Regions from separate parts of the Ruegeria sp. HKCCD7255 genome, predicted to be linked through region 2. Evidence: riboswitches for the same ligand, from Rfam matches in the RefSeq annotation. Region 2 holds a riboswitch; each other region holds the start of a gene.
The links. Region 2 has a riboswitch for cobalamin ahead of GOX45_RS17600 (DUF1636 domain-containing protein). Riboswitches for the same ligand answer to the same signal wherever they lie in the genome.

Region 1 (4,207 bases), on a different contig from region 2:
AACACACCAAATAGAACTGCAGGCAATCCGATTGTCCCCACAAAAAGCCCACCCAGTGCCAAACGCATACTTGGCGCGATACTGACGCGCCCTGTAAGCCCGAGCCACAGATACAACACAAGCACGAATATGCAGACTGCCCAATCGGGCGCGTCCCCTTGAAACAGACCGATCCCAAGGAACGCCATCGCCTTGTTGTGCAGATCACCCCACCATGATCCCATAGGCATCGGCTCAAGACCCGCGTCCGAGAGAAAGTGATTGAAGGCAAAGATCGCGAGCGACGGAATCACGCAGAACGCAAAACGCACAAAACTCTTGATCGCCAGAGGCGAACGCAAGCGTGACGCGTTTACGTTAACCAGATACGCAAATGAAATTGCGAGGCAAAACAGGTATCCGAAAATATGTGAAAAATAGAGCGCGACCAGCAAAACCGAGTGTGCAAGATACAACAACGGAGCTTCGCGTCTTTGTGCCTGGATCAGCACGCTGACGGAAAACAGCATGAGACCTACGGAAAAGTAGAAGTTCAAAAAACCCCACGCAAAGACGATGTTCAGGGCCGTCAAAAACGGAAGAGCAAGCCCAATGTGCAGGCGTCCGAAAAGGGTCGCGTTTAACGTCAAAGACCCTCCGACAAAAACCGCTACCGCAAGAAGCAGAAACACAAACCCCGCAGCTTCGCTGTTCAGAAATGGAAGTCCAAAGACCGTGATCGCATCCATGGCCAAGTTCGGGATGGGCCCCCAAGCGGCCTCGTATATGCCTTCGAACTCTGAAGAAACGGCAAGCGACTTTAGTACATGTATTCGGGCCAAATGGTTGGGGTAGTCGATCAATGGTGGAATCGACGCCTGCGTGAATGGCAAAAGAACACCAACGCAGAGCCCAACAAGCCCGAATGCGCAGAGCGCCAAACTGAAATAGTCGATACGCTTGGAAATCACGCGAACCTCAAAAGTGCTTTCATTGCCTGTATGCAAGCTAATCAGCCTTTAAGAAACGGCTCAGGATAACAATTTGGCTAATATGGTATTTTAGCCCCTGTTCTGTTTGCGTGATCAGGTTTCGAACGGGTGGACTCCACGTTTATGCCGCCTTTGTTTCAGGCAGCATTCCTTTGTGACCATGGTGACCTTGCTGATCCTTACAAGCGTGGTCGGTTCTAGCCTTTCAAATACGCCAACGCAGCTTCACGCAGATCGGTTGGGTTTGGTGGCCAAGTGTTTACTGGCTAAGCGTTCGGTTTTGCGGGATCACTTCGTAACCGGGCTCTTCTGGCTCATCGTCTTCCATCTCGGCTGGAAAACCTGCCGCGCGGATATCCAGTCCGGTGGCTTCCTCGAGGCGTTTGATGATATTGGGCGACAATTCGCGTTCGCCAAATCGCGCGATACCGTCGTCGAAGATCTTGATCATGACAGGGTTGATCTCAAGCGGCACACCCGCGCGATCCGCCACATCCTGAAACAGGCCGATGTCCTTTTTCACCAGATCCATGGTGAAGGAGATATCGCGCGAGCCGTTGAGGATCACCTGGCTTTCGGTTTCGTGCACAAAGGACGTGCCCGATGAGATTTTGATGGCCTCATAGGTCGTGCCCAGATCCATTCCAGCAGCCTTCGCAGTGACCAATGCCTCGGCACATGTGATGAGGTTGGCGGTTGCCAGATAATTGGTCAGCACTTTCAGCACCGAGGCCGAGCCCAGATCGCCCGTGTGCAGCACCCGGCGTCCCATTGTGGTCAGAAACGGCAGGATCCGCTCGAATGTCTCGCGGTCACAGCCAGCAAAGATCGAGATATTGCCGGTTGCCGCGCGGTGACAGCCACCCGAAACCGGGCAATCGACAGCCGCGCCGCCCCGTTCGATCACCAGTGCGCCCAAGCGTTTGGCTTCGGCTTCGTCAGTGGTCGACATTTCCATCCAGATTTTGCCGGGCCCCACTTCGGGCAGCATCTCTTGCATCACCGCGTCCGAGGCCGCAGGCGATGGCAGGCAGGTGATCACCGCGTCGCAATCGCGCATCAGTTGCGCTGGGCTTTCCGCGGCTTTTGCACCTTTGGCAACAAACTCGGCCACGAGATCTTCGTTCAGATCATGCACGGTCAGATCAATGCTATTGCGCAGCAGCGATCCTGACAGCTTGCCGCCCACATTTCCCAGCCCGATAAAACCTACTTTCATTCAGCTCTGCTCCCCTGTTTGCAGTTTTGGTCAGGCGAACACAGCGCGCAAAGCCCGTCATGCCGCTCAGCGACCCGCACAAGTCGCTTTTCAGCTCTTGGCCTTGTTGTTAGCGCAACGCGCTTGACAACGGGGTCAACTGTGCCTCATGAGCCATATGTTGGTGTCTGCGACAGCAGATGAAAAGGGAATGCGTCAGCGGATCGTCCGTCAAACGCAGCCGCCCCCGCGACCGTGACCGGAGAGGGTGCCCAAAGCCACTGGCCTAGGCCGGGAAGGTGGGACATCCGACAGAGGCCAGCCTCTGACATCCGCAAGCCGGGAGACCTGCCAGCACAAAAGACTGAAACCGGACGGGGTGTTCCGGAGTGGGGTCTGACGTGACCCACATGAAACCCCGTCCCCCACGAAAAGGATCTGGGGGGATGAGAGATATGACCGAGGCAGTACCGGTCGAGTTGTTGGTCTGCACCACCTGTCGGCGCGGCCTGCCCATAGAGGACGACGCGGAACGGCCCGGCGCATTGCTGCACAAGGCGCTGGCGCAAGCTGATCTGCCCGAAGGGATCACGTTGAAAGCCGTTGAATGCCTGTCGAACTGCGACGAAGGCTGTTCCATCGTTTTGCGCGGCGGGCCCGATCGCTGGACATTCGTCTATGAACATCTGAACGAGACCGACCATGTCGAGACCATCGTCGACGGCGCCACGAAATACCTGGAGACCAAAGACGGTTTGGTCAAATGGCGTGAGCGTCCTGAGCATTTCCGCAAGAACTGTGCGGCACGTATTCCCCCGATTGGAGCCCTGAAATGAGCACGCTTGAAAAGCTTCCCGTCACCGTGATCACCGGATTTTTGGGGTCTGGCAAAACCACATTGGTCAAGCATCTGATGCTGAATCCTCAGGGCAAGCGCCTGGCCGTCGTCGTCAATGAGTTCGGCGATGTCGGTGTTGATGGCGATGTCCTGAAATCCTGCGCGATCCCTGATTGCCCTGCCGAGAACATCATGGAACTGGCCAATGGCTGCATCTGTTGCACCGTGGCCGATGATTTCATCCCCACGATCGAAGCGTTGATGGCGCTAGAGCCGCGCCCCGATCACATCCTGATCGAAACCTCGGGTCTGGCGCTGCCGAAACCGCTACTCAAGGCGTTTGACTGGCCCGATATCCGCTCGAAAATCACTGTGGACGGTGTCATTGCCCTGGCCGACGCCGAGGCGGTCGCTGCGGGTCGCTTTGCAACAGATGTGGCGGCCGTCGATGCGCAGCGGCTGGCGGATGACTCGATTGATCATGAAACACCCCTGTCCGAGGTCTTTGAAGATCAGATTTCCTGTGCCGATATCATCCTGCTGACCAAGCCCGATCTGGCCGGTCCCGAAGGCGTGGCCAAGGCCAAAGCGGTGATCGCCGCCGAGGCTCCGCGCCCGCTGCCGGTGGTCGAAGTTGCCGAAGGCGTTGTGGATGTGCGCGTTGTACTGGGGCTTGAGGCCGCGGCCGAAGATGACATGGACGCGCGCCCATCGCATCATGACGGCCACCACGATCATGAGCATGACGATTTCGACAGCATCATCATCGAGTTGCCAGAACAAAGCGACCCGCTTGATCTGGTGGCGAAAATCGAACGTCTGGCCACCGAGCTGAACATTCTGCGCGTCAAAGGCTATGCCGCTGTGCAGGGCAAGCCGATGCGTCTTCTGGTGCAAGCCGTCGGTGCGCGCGTGCGTCATCAATATGACCGTCCGTGGCAACCGGGCGAAGACCGCCGCTCGCGCCTTGTGGTGATCGCCGAGCATGACGACATCAAAGAAGCAGAGATCCGTGCTATCCTTGCGCCTGTAAACGAGGCTGCCGAATAAGCCATGCATGTCGTCTTTCGCGAAAGCCACGGGCTCGAAGAGACAGAGACCCCGACCGATCTGGGCCAGAGCCCGGCGGATCTGGTGGTGCTGTCCTTTTCGGACAGTGACCTGGGCGCTTTCGCGGCAGGCTGGCATCGCGGCGGCGGG
Region 2 (4,207 bases):
AAACGTTTCCCACCGGGCCAGTCCCAGCCCGCCCAGCATCCAGAAAATCACTGAATGCGCCGCGCGGTTGTCGCCGGAAAAGATCAGATAGTTGGTGATTGCCGAAAACAGAAACGACACCGCCAGACCCGCCAGGATCAACTTTTCCGGAGCGCTGGTGCGTAGGCCATGGACCAGTGCCAACACAATGCCCGAGGCCACAAGCCCGCCGCAGAACGCAGCCAGAGGCAGTGTCCAGATACCCAGAATGTCGCCCGTGACAGTGATGACAAACACCGCACCGGCCGCAGCACCCGAAGACAGACCAAACAGAAATGGATCGGCCAGATCGTTACGCGTGGTCGTCTGAAGGACTACCCCCACGATGCCAAGCCCAGCTCCTATGACCGAGGCAAACAAAGCGCGGGGTAAGCGCAGGTCAAAGACAATACGGTGCGTCGGCGACATCTCTGAATCAGAAAGTCCCGCACCTTGCCGGATTGCCGCCCAAACCTCGGAAACAGGAATGGGCGTGGTGCCATAGGCCGTAGACACCATCAAAAGGGCGGCCAATAAGACCACCCCCAAAGCAAAGACAAGGCCCGTGCGGGTCATGTCAGTTCAGGCTCGGGTGCATGGCCTTCGCCATTTTCGAGATCGCATCGATATTTGCTGGTCCCGGTGTTAGCTCTTCATAACGCAGGCCGATCCAACGCGCGTTTTTCACCGCATCGACCTGCGACATGACCGGATGGTCCTGCAAAAACTTGAACGTATCCTCGGCGCCGTTACCGGTTTGATAGTCCAACAGCACAAGAAATTCAGGATTCGAAGCAGCAACCGCCTCCCACGAGGTGCGACCCCAGCTGGTGTCCAGATCATGGGTCACGTTTTCACCACCCGCAGCAGTGATCATCGCGTCAGGAATGGCGAATTTACCGGCGGTGAACGGTGCGTCTGCAGGACCGTCCAAAAGGAAAACACGGGGTTTTTCCAAGTCGGCGGTCTGCGACTCGATGGTGGCCAGTTGGTCTTTCCAGTCTGAAACCAGCGCCTCGGCCTTGTCCTCGACATGCATGACCTGCCCAAGCCGCAGCACATCGTCAAACAGCAGATCCATGCTGGCCTGCGGGCGATCGTCGTGCAGATGCACACAGCTTTCGGTCAGAATCATGGTCTTGATGCCAAAAGGCGCCAAAGTGTCAGGCGTCACCTCTCCACCCGGTCGCATGCCATAGTACCAACCGGCGAAAAACAGATCTGGCTCGGCCGCAACAAGGTTTTCGACAGTGGGGTATTTTTGCGCAAGCTCGGGGATGTCTCCGCGCTGCGCGTCAAAATCGGGGCTGGTCTTGTACCAACCGGTAATGCCAGTCAGACCCACGATCTTGTCCTGCAATCCAAGCGCAAAGGCCATATCGGTCATGTTCATGTCATGCACGACCAGCCGTTCGGGTTGCTTCTCAAAGACAAGCGGCTCACCGCAATTGTCGACGGTAACACCCTGCGCCACCGCGCTGGTGGCCATGCCGGTTGCAAGAAAAGCCGACCAGATCAGTCGTTTCATCAATTCGTCCTTTTGTTCGATATGGTAGTTTTACGGATGTCGAGCGCGGGGATCACGCGGCCTTCGTACTGAAAACTCAGGTAATCCACGCCAAACGTGTCTTGAACATGATCCGAGGTCAGAACCTGATCGACAGGGCCAAACCCGGTCATGCGGGTCGATTTCATCAGTGCCACATGAGTGGCGAATTCCGGGATCAGCACCAGGTCATGTACGATCATGACAACCGTGATGCCCAACTGCGCCACCAGAGACAACATGCGCCCCTTGGCGTCTGGGTCCAGATGGTTGGTGGGCTCATCCAGAAACAGCAGCGACGGCTTTTGCGCCAAGGCACGCGCGATATGCGCTCGCTGACGTTCTCCGCCTGACAGCATGGCCATGCGTTTCTCCGCCTGTCCTGCCAGCCCCGTCAGATCCAGAATCCGGTTGATGTCTTCGGCATGTTCTGCGGCAGAACGATCCGCCCGGATCGGGATCTGACCCAATGCAATGTAATCGCGCAGCATCAAGCGCCCGTCTGGCAGCTCTTGCTGGCCGACAACCGCAATGCTGCGCGCCCTATCCATCGCAGTCATGGATTTGAGGCTGCGCCCGCTCACATGCACATCGCCCAATGCCAAAGGCACCGCACCGCACAGCAAGTTCAACAATGTGGTCTTGCCGGCGCCGTTTGGTCCGGCAATGGCAAGGATGGCACCTTCCTCAAGCGCAAAAGTCACGTCCTGCAGCAAAACATCACCGTTCAACGCGTAGTATTCCAGGTTCTCGGCAACCAGAAAGGCGGGTTGTGTCATTGCAGCACCCCCTCTCCGATCCGGGGTAGGCGGGCGAGCGTTTTGTGTAGCAGCGCCTTGGGCCTGTCGGTGGCCTTCGTCCAGCCATCTGCGCTGATATGATATTGCCGCGCAAAGGTAAGCAGGGCGGCGATGTCATCATCGCTTTGGATACTACCAAAGAGATACTGCGCCTTGTCTGTGGCTTGAAACCCGACGGTGCATGGCCGCTCACAGCCAGCCATACAAGACACGTGCCGAATGGCGAATCCATTCGGCAAACTGCTGACCTCTGCAGCGATTTCGGCGCTTACCGCAGCTCCACCGTCACAGGTCGAGCAGATCAGAATGAAGTGATCAGGATTGGCAGTCATTTGCCGTCTCGCTTGTTGCCAAACGAGGACGGAAGGTATCAGTCGTATTGCTGCACGCTGAACGCGCCATCTTGACCTCCTTCCAGGGCACCCCGCCCCGGTGTGGTTGCATCAAAGATGGCAGGTCTCCTGACTTGCGGGTCATCGCTTGGCCGTCCTTCCCGATCCGATGGATCAGTGGCTGATTGGCTTTGCTCACCGCTTACAGTTGCGGGGGCAGTCACGGACTAGGTGGCTTCGTACACCGCACCGTGTTCCCTTTTCATCCCTTGGGCGGACCCGCAGGAACCATCACAATCTGAGTGCCTGAGATCGCAAAACGCGTCAACCGGATTCGACAGGGCACAAAAATTTGATCCACCCGATCTCACAACAACCCGCCAGAGCGTGATCGGGGTTTATTGGGCGTCAGCGCGGGTCATCCCCACCTTTGTATCAAGCCCCCAAACTGGGCCGATGAAAGGAGACGTTATGACACGTTCAATTTCCAAGTTACTTCCTGCCCTGGTTGCGCTAGTTGCCGGCTTCGGGCCGCATATGGCAACCGCGAATGACGCACACCATCCCCAAGGAGCGGTCTACAAGATCATTCAGGCAGGTAACGCTCATGTGCCTCAGCTCTCTTCGCCAGCTGTCCACAAGCACTATGCTTATGTTGCGCAAGCGGCGAAGGCCAAACCGGCGGCGCCGGTTGTAAAGGTCAAGACACTCAAGAAAAAATCAGTTGGGAAGAAGTTCCTGTTCAAACATTATGGCTATAATCCGTACCAGCCTCGCAAGTTCCGCGGCCATAGCGGACATGTGGTCAAGAAGAAACCCAAGCATCATGGCAAGGTGCATCACAAGGGATTTCGCAGTCAGCACTTTTTTGCGCCCCAGTACCGCTACCGCTGAAGCCAGAAAGGTCGGTTTAGCCCCCCCTTAGGCGCTGCATCAAGTAAACTTCAGCGCCTTCGGGCACTGGCTCGGACAGTCCCGAGGCGATGATCCGGCCATTGATCGCGATTGAGACGCCCGCATCAATAGGCGCCTGCAATTGGGGGTAGCGACGCACAAGCTCGCGCAATATTTCGCCCGTCGTCGTGGCGTCGACTTCGACAACCTGCTGGCCCCCGGTCAATGACCGGAGACCTGACCAAAGGTTGACTTCAACCATCCTGCTTCAGCGCCGCCAGAATACGCGGCGGTGACATGGGCAGCTGGCGCATCCGTACACCCGCTGCGTGCGATACCGCGTTGGCGATGGCCGCCAAGGGTGGCACGATCCCGGTTTCTCCGACACCGCGCACTCCGTAAGGGTGGCCAGGGTTCGGGACCTCGACAATCACGGTATCGATCATCGGAAGATCACTGGCGACAGGGATGCGGTAGTCCAGGAAGATCGAGTTCTGCAGGCGACCATCGTCGCCGTAGATATACTCTTCGTTCAGCGCCCAGCCGATACCTTGCGCAGCGCCCCCCTGATACTGGCCTTCCACATAAGCCGGGTGGATCGCCTTACCCGCATCCTG
Region 3 (4,207 bases), on a different contig from region 2:
CATATCCATCAGATCCAGCACCCGGCCCCGGTCGGCCAGACCCAACATAGCGCGCACCTGGTCGGCGCTGGTTTCCCCCGCGCCGTGGCTGATCGCCTGATCGAGCAGAGACGTGGCATCGCGGGCTGAACCTTCGGCAGCTCGCGTGATCAGCGCCAGCGCGTCGTCGGCGATTTGGGCGTCTTCGGCATCCGCGATCCGGCGCAACAGCGCGATCATGTCCTCGGGTTCGATCCGGCGCAGATCAAAACGCTGGCAACGGGATAGGACCGTCACCGGGACCTTGCGGATCTCGGTAGTGGCAAAGATGAATTTTACATGTTCGGGTGGTTCTTCCAACGTCTTGAGCAGCGCGTTGAACGCGCTGGTCGAGAGCATGTGAACCTCGTCGATTATATAAATCTTGTACCGCGCGCTGGCGGCGCGATAGCGCACGCTGTCGATGATCTCGCGAATATCATTCACACCGGTGCGACTTGCGGCATCCATCTCGATCACATCGACATGGCGGCCTTCCATGATGGCCTGACAGTGCTCGCATTGACCGCAGGGTTCCGTTGTAGCTCCGCCCGTGCCGTCAGGACCGATGCAATTCATACCCTTGGCGATGATCCGGGCCGTTGTGGTTTTCCCCGTTCCCCGAATGCCGGTCATGACAAAGGCTTGCGCAATCCGGTCCGCCTCGAACGCGTTCTTCAGCGTGCGGACCATGGCGTCTTGCCCAACCAGATCGGCAAAGGTTTCCGGGCGATATTTGCGGGCGAGAACCTGATAGGCAGGGCTTGGCGTGTCGGTCATGTTGTCTCTGACGGATTCGAGTTCCGATGCAGCGTAGAGCGACCTGCTCGTCGCGTCCACCACGAGGGCGCGAATTTCGTTTTGGATTTGGCTTGGCTTGGTTACACCGCTGAGGCACAGAGGCGCCGAAGGACACGAGACATGAGTGGATTTCAGATTTACAGTCTGACTGTGGGCGATGGGCAGTTGGCATTGTGCCCATTGCCGGGGCGCGATGGCAATTACGAAGCTGATCTACGTGCGATTGCGGCTTGGGCGCCGGATCTGGTGATCACTTTGACGACTGCCGAAGAATTGGCCCAGCTGGGGGCCTCGGCGTTGGGGCGCGACGTTGAGAATATCGTTGCGAAGTGGGTCCATTTCCCGATTGCTGATTTCGGCACGCCCGAGGATGACGCACAGTCGACGTGGGAAGATGTCAGAGCTCTGGGCCTGCGCCGGCTGTCTGGTGGCGGCCGGGTTCTGGTGCATTGTCGTGGCGGCTGCGGGCGGTCTGGGATGGTGGTGCTGCGGTTGATGATTGATAGCGGCGAAGCGCCGGCAGAGGCGTTGGCGCGGCTCAGAAAAACCCGCGCTTGCGCTGTGGAAACTCAAGGACAGATGGACTGGGCGAAGGGCCGTCAAGGCTGAGCTAGATCGAGGCCTGCTCGGCAGCCTGCACCGCTACCGGCGCGGCGTTGGTGGTGACCTGCAACATGGCGCATGGCGCCTTGACCAAGGCGTCAGCGGGCATCGAAGTTACTTTGCACGAGAACATCAAGTCAGCGAACTGTTCCAGAGTCTCATTTTCAGTCCGGGGATCAGCGTCACAAAAAATTCGAACCTGCTTTGGTCGGGCCAGATATCGTGCGGTGCACCCTTTGGCGCAATGGGTCAGCTGTGCGTGGCCGTCAACTTCGAACCCATCGGTTGTCACAGGTTTGGCCGTTGACATCGCCTGGGCTATCGCGCGCGCCAATTGCGCCAGCGCCGGGCAGGGTTTGCCAGTGCGCTGGCAAAGAGTGGCCGAAAATTGATGAGTTTTTGTGTTCCAGATCATACCGCGCCCTCCGCGCAATGGGCAGGGGCGACGATCAGGAACACTTGGCTTCCGACAAGCAGGCCCGCCCGGACACCCCGCCCGAGTTTCGGTTTCAATTCTTGATGGCAGGTCTCCTGACTTGCGGGTTATCGCTTTGCCGACCTTCCCAGCCTTGCGGCCAGTGGTTTTTCGACATTGCTCTCCGCCTACAGTTGCGGGGGCAGTCTCGGATTTGGGCTGTTCCGATCGGATCGGATTGGCCCGCACCGCGTTCCCTTTTCATCCCGACCCCAAACCGGGGTGCGAGAACCATCACCCAACCGCTAGCGTTCGGGGCGGGGCGCTGTCAAGCAGACGTTTGGTCATGCGCGCTGCGGCTTGACAGCGATGGTCGAGCTGGGCGCATATTAATTCTGAACTGATTGGTTCAGTGTGGGCGGGTGACATTATGCGAGATGACCAGCATATCATCGAAACCGAGGATTTTTGGATTCCGTCACAGGGCGGAAACCTGTCGGCGCGGCTGTACAAACCAGTCATCGAGCCGGAAATTGTGGTGACTCTGAACAGTGCAACCGGAGTTCCGCGCGACTACTACCAGCATTTCGCACTCTGGCTGGCGCTTGAGCATGGTATGGCTTGTCTGACCTATGATTATAGTGGCTTTGGGCAATCGCTGACCGGGCGCATTCAGGATGCAACTGTTACCATGGCCGATTGGGCCTTGGTGGATATACCGGCAGCGCGTGCAGAACTGCGCCGCCGCTATCCGCAGGCGCAACATTGGGCGATAGGGCATTCCATCGGTGGAATGTTAGGCCCGGTACAGCCGGATGTGGCGCAGATCGACCGGCTGATATGCGTGAACTCGGGGCTTGTGACCTTTACCGACCATCCCTGGCCCTACCGGGCCTTGGCTGGGTTGTTCTGGTACGGGCATGCACCACTGCTTGCGCGTATGTTGGGGTATCTGCCCGGCAGGGCGGTTGGGTTTGGCCCGGACCTGCCGGCGGCGGTTTATTGGCAATGGCGCCGATGGTGCACGGCTCCGCGCAATTATGCGCCTGAAATCGGTGCGTCCTTGCCCGATGTCACCTGGGATTCGACCTCAGGCACAGTCGACCTGGTGACTTTCACCGACGATCAGATGGTCCCACCGCAAGCCGTTTGGCGGCTGGCCGAGCTGTTCGGACCTGACGCGCAACGCCATCTGATCGACCCGAAGGACCATGGTTTGCAATCAGTGGGCCACATCGGGGCTTTCGCGCGGCGCAACTCGGCCATCTGGCCGCGTCTTATCGCACAGCAGGGTGTCTAGAAAGGTTGTGGAAGTAAGTGAGAGGTTGGACATCGACCCAAGCGGGGCTCGTTGTGGCTGCTTCCTTCCGGACCTGACCAGGTTGGCGAGGCGCTCGCCCGCGCCAACCTCTCGGATTTGGATATAAGCAAGCGCCGTCGGATTCGCAACCCGTCAGAGCGTCAACGCGATCCGCAGGAAACCCTGCGCATCGGTCCCCAGTATCTCTGGCGCGTATGGGTCAAGCTCGTCGACATGGGCCAAAGCTCTTGGTCCGGTTTCCAGGATCGCTTTGGCACCACCCAGATTGCTGAAGCCAAAGGGATTTTCGGCGCGTTCCAAAGGATCCACCTGGCTGCTTTCGGCCAAATAGTCCCGCAAAACGCTTTGGATGCTGCAGGATGGAAGGTGGAGTGTGCGTGCATCGGTCACGGCGTTGAAATTTCCACCACCATTGACGCGATAGTTGTTGGTAGCGACGACGAATTCCGCTGCATCGTCAACAGGTCGAGCTTGCCAGCGCAAATTTCGGATCCGGCGGGCCTCTGGATCTGAAAGGTGCCCATCTGCCCGATAACGCGCCGGTTGGCTGAGGTCGATTTCATAGGTCAGCCCATGAATGATATCAAAGTTATGACCCGCGCGATCGGGGTCTGTCAGAACTGTTGCCGAGTCTGGATTCAGTTGCCTGAAAATCCCTGCCGACATTTCGAGCCATTCGCGTAGCTGTACCCCGGTGACACGCACAGCACGCAGTTCATTTGGGAACAGGTGAATATCTGCGACATGCCGCATCGAGATATCCCCGGCGGGGATGTCAGTATAGAAATCTGGGCCCGAGCGTCCTCCGAACTTGGCAGGAGCGACCGCCGAGAGCACAGGCAATTCCGACGTAGGATCATCATTCAACAAGGCGCGTAACGCGGCCGCCTGCGCGGCCGCCAAAAGCGCCAGGGCCCGATCTGGCGCGCAATAGGCGAAATAGCTGTGTATCGACGTTTCAAGACGCCCCACAGGCTCAGCCGCAAGGGTCCGCGTTTCGGCGTGCCCCCGAGCGAACAGGGCTACCATTTCGGGATCTTCCAGAACAT
Region 4 (4,207 bases), on a different contig from region 2:
CAACGTATGGAGGACATCGGGGAACTTGAGGACCTCATCAAATACCACAAAAACCTCGAATACGGGGAGAATGAAGAAAACGACGTTGCTGTAGAGGTGGTCAACGAGCAGGCCATAGAAGCTCTCAAGGTCTACCAAGAGTGGAAGGCTGGCGGCACCGAGCGAAAGGTTGCACCGGGAACAGTTTACCTCGCCAGCGCCTCTAGGGAGTACCTTGAGACCAATCCGTACAGCACGATCAAGACTCAGCGCGAAGCAGAACACGCCCTTGAGCAATTCAAGGACTTCGCCGGAGATATTTCCCTATCTGACGTCACTGCGGTGATGGTTCATGAGTTCGCGGAGGATGAACGTCGCCTTGAGCGGCCTTGCGGTAAGCCTCAATCACTTTCCTGATGAGCGCTCCCCGCTTGGGTAATACGCAAAGTCAGCTATGCGGACGGAGCTGCCATACGAAGTCTCTGCATCAATGACCGCTTCAAGAGCTTTCCGGCTGCCAAAGCTGAACGACATTGCCCTCAGGATCAACAATGTCTTGAACAAGGTTCTGACGGAACTTCCATTGCTTCATATCTGGAACCGGCCTGCCACCGATCTCTGGCAGTATTTCGAGCACATCAGCAATGGAAATGGTGCTGATTATTGGTTTCATAGGCGTGCCGGAACGCACCACTGGGGGGTCTTCGATGACAATTTGTGGTGCAATTGTCTGTGGAACCTGCAGAATTATGAGTTCGGTATCGGCATTCGAGATGGCCGCAAATTCACCGTCGATCCCGTCGGTCTGTTTGCCGCCAATCGCGAGATAGAAAGCACGCAGTTTTTTCAAGTCTTTTGCGTACAATACGGCACCTTTGAGCATTGCAAAATACCTCCAGAGCCTTGCGTAGCAGACATTGGCCGACGTTGCAGCATCGGTGAATTCGGGCTCGCTCAGGACCTTCGCCGCATGACTCATCAAGGTCTGCGGGGCGGGCAAAGCTCCAATTCGCTACGTCAACGCCAAAGTCTGATTTCGGGTTAATGCTCGTGATTGCAAAGCTTGTGATCCGCTAGAGAAGCCAGAACATAGCAGTCTTCCGACACGCCATCGCCGTCACAACCCTTGGAAATCCGAACCAGCTCTTTTTCAAGTGACCTTAGCCGTTTGATCTTGGCCCTGACTTCGGAAAGCTGTGAGATGGCGATATCCGTCGCGGCTTGGCATGAACGATCTGGGTGGCATTGAAGCTCGATCAGTTCCGAAATCGCCTCAATCGAGAAGCCAAGGTCACGCGCATGCTTGATGAAGCTAAGGCGTTCCAACCCAGCCGCATCATAGCGCCGTTGGTTGCCTTCAGTGCGTTCTGGTGCGGAAAGCAGGCCCATCTCTTCGTAATAGCGGATGGTCGGAATCTTGACCGCTGTGCGCTTGGACAGGTCACCAATCGAAAACATCAAATTACCTCTTGAACCTCTAGCCACTAGAGAAACTACACTATGCTAAAGACAGATTCAAAGAGGTTTCCTTATGTCAGGATGTTGCGGACACGACGCGAAGTTTGACGGCGTTTCAGATGATTACAAAAGGCGATTGTGGATCGTCATTGCACTCAATGCCACGATGTTTGTGGTCGAGATGACCGCCGGGCATTATGCGAAGTCTCAGGCACTACAGGCCGACGCACTCGACTTCTTGGGGGATGCCCTCACCTATGGCATTTCTCTGGCTGTAATAGGCGCTTCAATCCGAGCGCGAACAAATGCTGCCCTAGCCAAAGGCCTCAGCCTTTTTCTGATGGGTTCATGGGTATTCGGGTCGACCGTATATCGGGTGTTCTACGTCGGCGTTCCTGAGGCTGAAATCATGGGAATGGTGGGGTTCCTTGCACTGCTTACAAACCTTGCCAGTGTTCTTCTGCTCGTCAGGTACAAAGATGGAGACGCGAATGTCCGCTCCGTCTGGCTTTGTTCCCGCAATGATGCCATAGGGAACGTGGCAGTGATGTTTGCCGCTCTCGGCGTTTGGGGCACAGCCACAGGATGGCCTGACCTAATCGTAGCGACGATCATGGCGGGTTTGTTTTTGTCATCATCTGTACAAATCGTGCGCCAAGCTCTGGCGGAGCGGCGTGATAGCAAGCTCCATCAACAGGTTAGTGCCTAACGGAATGAAACTCCTGACGCCAAATTGAGCCAGAGCAAGGATATTGTTTTGTCAGGCGTCAGCGTTTTGATTGACTCGTCGGGAAAGCGCGTGAATAGGATGCGATGCGGTGGTCGGGATGGTTCGTTCCGACTGAAAAGGGAACGAGGTGAGAATCCTCGGCTGCCCCTGCAACTGTAAGCGGTGAGCAAACCCGGAATTGCACCACTGACACACTGTGTTGGGAAGGCTCGGGAGCGCGTTGAGTCGCAAGCCAGGAGACCTGCCGCTAGAGCAACCGCCGAGTTTCTCGGCATCAAATGTCGTCAGGAAGGACGGCAAGGAGACTGAATATGCATATTGAACCGGGCGTCGTAGACGGCGCGAAAATGGTGTTTGCCTACGGAACGGCCGCCGCCGCCGCTGGTTATTCCCTCAAGCTGGTGGCCGACGATTTGAAGTCGCACTCGGTGATTTCATTCGGGGTACGCAGTGTGCTGGCTGTGGCTACGGTGTTTTTGTTCTTCGAGGTGTTCCCGCATTTTGCGGTTGGCATCTCTGAGGTGCACTTCATATTGGGAACCACGATACTGCTGCTGCTTGGTGCGGGACCCGCAGCAATTGGTCTTGCGGGTGGGCTTTTTGTCCAAGGTGCTTTGTTTGCGCCGAGCGACATGCCCATGTACTTCGTGAACGTGACAACGCTGTTGTTCCCGCTGTTCCTCATCGACGCCTTGGCAAAACGCATCATCCCTGAGCAAAAAGCCTACGTCGATTGTAGCTACGGCGAAGTATTCAAGCTTTCACTTGCTTACCAAGGTGGTGTGATTGCTTGGGTGGCATTCTGGGCGTTTTATGGCCAAGGCTTCGGAGCCGAGAACATGGCCGCCGTTGGAAGCTTCGGCGCAGCTTACCTGATGGTGGTTCTGGTTGAACCCATTGCTGACCTGGCAGTGTTGGCTGGCGCGAAGCTTCTTCGTGACAGCAAGCAAAGCGGTGTGTTTACGCGTCGGCTATACCACCCGGCTTGAGTCTAACAATCAGGGCGGCTCCAGTAGCTGCGGGCCGCCTAAATCCGATGCTGCGCAAACACTTGGTGAGCCGCCGAAGTCGATTGCAGGTACGGCAGCACATCTTCACCAAAGCCATCTCTCATAACCGGGTCCAACATCGGATACCTGACTTTCGCAGCTTCGCAGCAACTTGATGGGTTTGGCTCGGAGCGGTCATTGAGTTGTTCTTTGCGGATGCGTTGCTGGTCAGATAAGTGCCCTTGCCCGACGAAAAAGGAAGGGGCCTAAGCAGCTCCCTCTAAGTTCTCTCTAGGTCACTCTCTCAGCAAAACCTCGAACATCCGACGCCCCACCAGCATTCGCCGGGAACAACTCACGGTTCCGCCTTACGTGAGCCTTTCCTCAGCGCGACCCGCGCCGAACACTGAGTTAAACGCGGGGGCTACTGTTGGGTTGGCGACCAGCTTATCGATGGCCTCTTGGGGGATTACTTCAAAGTCTGCCATTCGGTGCGTCCTTGGTTATCCCGAGCAACCCATCGATCTGCGACAGTTGTGTTCGGAGCTTGGTTTTCATGACCCTGCGGGCATGTTCGAACGGAACGATCTCTGCACCGAGAATGTGGTTTGATTTTGCTTGGAAGCCTCGAGCGGAACTCAGGTCAAACGTCCAGGCACCAGGACGGTCCGTGTAGACGGCTCCTGACGGTTGTTGGAGGACGAAGGCTGCACCCGAAGTGCCTGCGGTCAACACCTCACAGTAGGCTGCGGAGAGGTTCTCGCGGAGACGCATCAGGTCAAGTTGCAAGTGACCCTTGTACTTTGAGTTGCTCATTTCAGTTCCTCCGGCATAGTCAGCCCGCTACTTCTTGCGACCCTGCGGATGTCTGTGGATATGAAAGCGTAGGTCTTGTTTAGGATGGCTACGATCTCAGCCCGCTCGCCGTATCCTGGCTTGATCATCTGGTTCGGGTGGGCTGTCTCGATCTGTTCAGCCTCGTCTCGCATTTCTTGAGCGATCTGACGGAGACCTGCGAGTATCGAGAGGGTTCGCTTCCAGCTTTCGGTCT

Region 1: it holds a riboswitch for cobalamin, as region 2 does, so the genes downstream of both, GOX45_RS16470 (DUF1636 domain-containing protein) here and GOX45_RS17600 (DUF1636 domain-containing protein) in region 2, are expected to answer to the same signal.
Region 3: it holds a riboswitch for cobalamin, as region 2 does, so the genes downstream of both, GOX45_RS20835 (hypothetical protein) here and GOX45_RS17600 (DUF1636 domain-containing protein) in region 2, are expected to answer to the same signal.
Region 4: it holds a riboswitch for cobalamin, as region 2 does, so the genes downstream of both, GOX45_RS03740 (energy-coupling factor ABC transporter permease) here and GOX45_RS17600 (DUF1636 domain-containing protein) in region 2, are expected to answer to the same signal.

The regions. Positions count from the first base shown of each region.
Region 1 is NZ_WQAG01000010.1:3,289-7,495, forward strand. It holds gene GOX45_RS16460 (hypothetical protein) at 1-986, opposite strand, end outside; gene GOX45_RS16465 (NAD(P)-dependent oxidoreductase) at 1,231-2,190, opposite strand; cobalamin riboswitch at 2,335-2,540, shown strand; gene GOX45_RS16470 (DUF1636 domain-containing protein) at 2,625-3,005, shown strand; gene cobW (cobalamin biosynthesis protein CobW) at 3,002-4,057, shown strand; gene cobN (cobaltochelatase subunit CobN) at 4,061-4,207, shown strand, end outside.
Region 2 is NZ_WQAG01000011.1:66,175-70,381, forward strand. It holds gene GOX45_RS17585 (iron ABC transporter permease) at 1-594, opposite strand, end outside; gene GOX45_RS17590 (ABC transporter substrate-binding protein) at 596-1,546, opposite strand; gene GOX45_RS17595 (ABC transporter ATP-binding protein) at 1,546-2,343, opposite strand; gene GOX45_RS17600 (DUF1636 domain-containing protein) at 2,340-2,696, opposite strand; cobalamin riboswitch at 2,798-3,004, opposite strand; gene GOX45_RS17605 (hypothetical protein) at 3,168-3,590, shown strand; gene GOX45_RS17610 (MoaD/ThiS family protein) at 3,607-3,816, opposite strand; gene GOX45_RS17615 (xanthine dehydrogenase family protein molybdopterin-binding subunit) at 3,845-4,207, opposite strand, start outside.
Region 3 is NZ_WQAG01000017.1:50,875-55,081, reverse strand. It holds gene GOX45_RS20845 (DNA polymerase III subunit gamma/tau) at 1-798, opposite strand, end outside; gene GOX45_RS20840 (protein-tyrosine phosphatase family protein) at 940-1,428, shown strand; gene GOX45_RS20835 (hypothetical protein) at 1,430-1,837, opposite strand; cobalamin riboswitch at 1,926-2,148, opposite strand; gene GOX45_RS20830 (alpha/beta fold hydrolase) at 2,268-3,137, shown strand; RNA gene ffs (signal recognition particle sRNA small type) at 3,153-3,251, opposite strand; gene GOX45_RS20820 (bifunctional 2',3'-cyclic-nucleotide 2'-phosphodiesterase/3'-nucleotidase) at 3,291-4,207, opposite strand, start outside.
Region 4 is NZ_WQAG01000002.1:5,006-9,212, reverse strand. It holds gene GOX45_RS03760 (DUF6538 domain-containing protein) at 1-396, shown strand, start outside; gene GOX45_RS03755 (hypothetical protein) at 479-958, opposite strand; gene GOX45_RS03750 (helix-turn-helix domain-containing protein) at 1,021-1,437, opposite strand; gene GOX45_RS03745 (cation transporter) at 1,511-2,146, shown strand; cobalamin riboswitch at 2,237-2,431, shown strand; gene GOX45_RS03740 (energy-coupling factor ABC transporter permease) at 2,479-3,156, shown strand; gene GOX45_RS03735 (hypothetical protein) at 3,631-3,972, opposite strand; gene GOX45_RS03730 (hypothetical protein) at 3,969-4,207, opposite strand, start outside.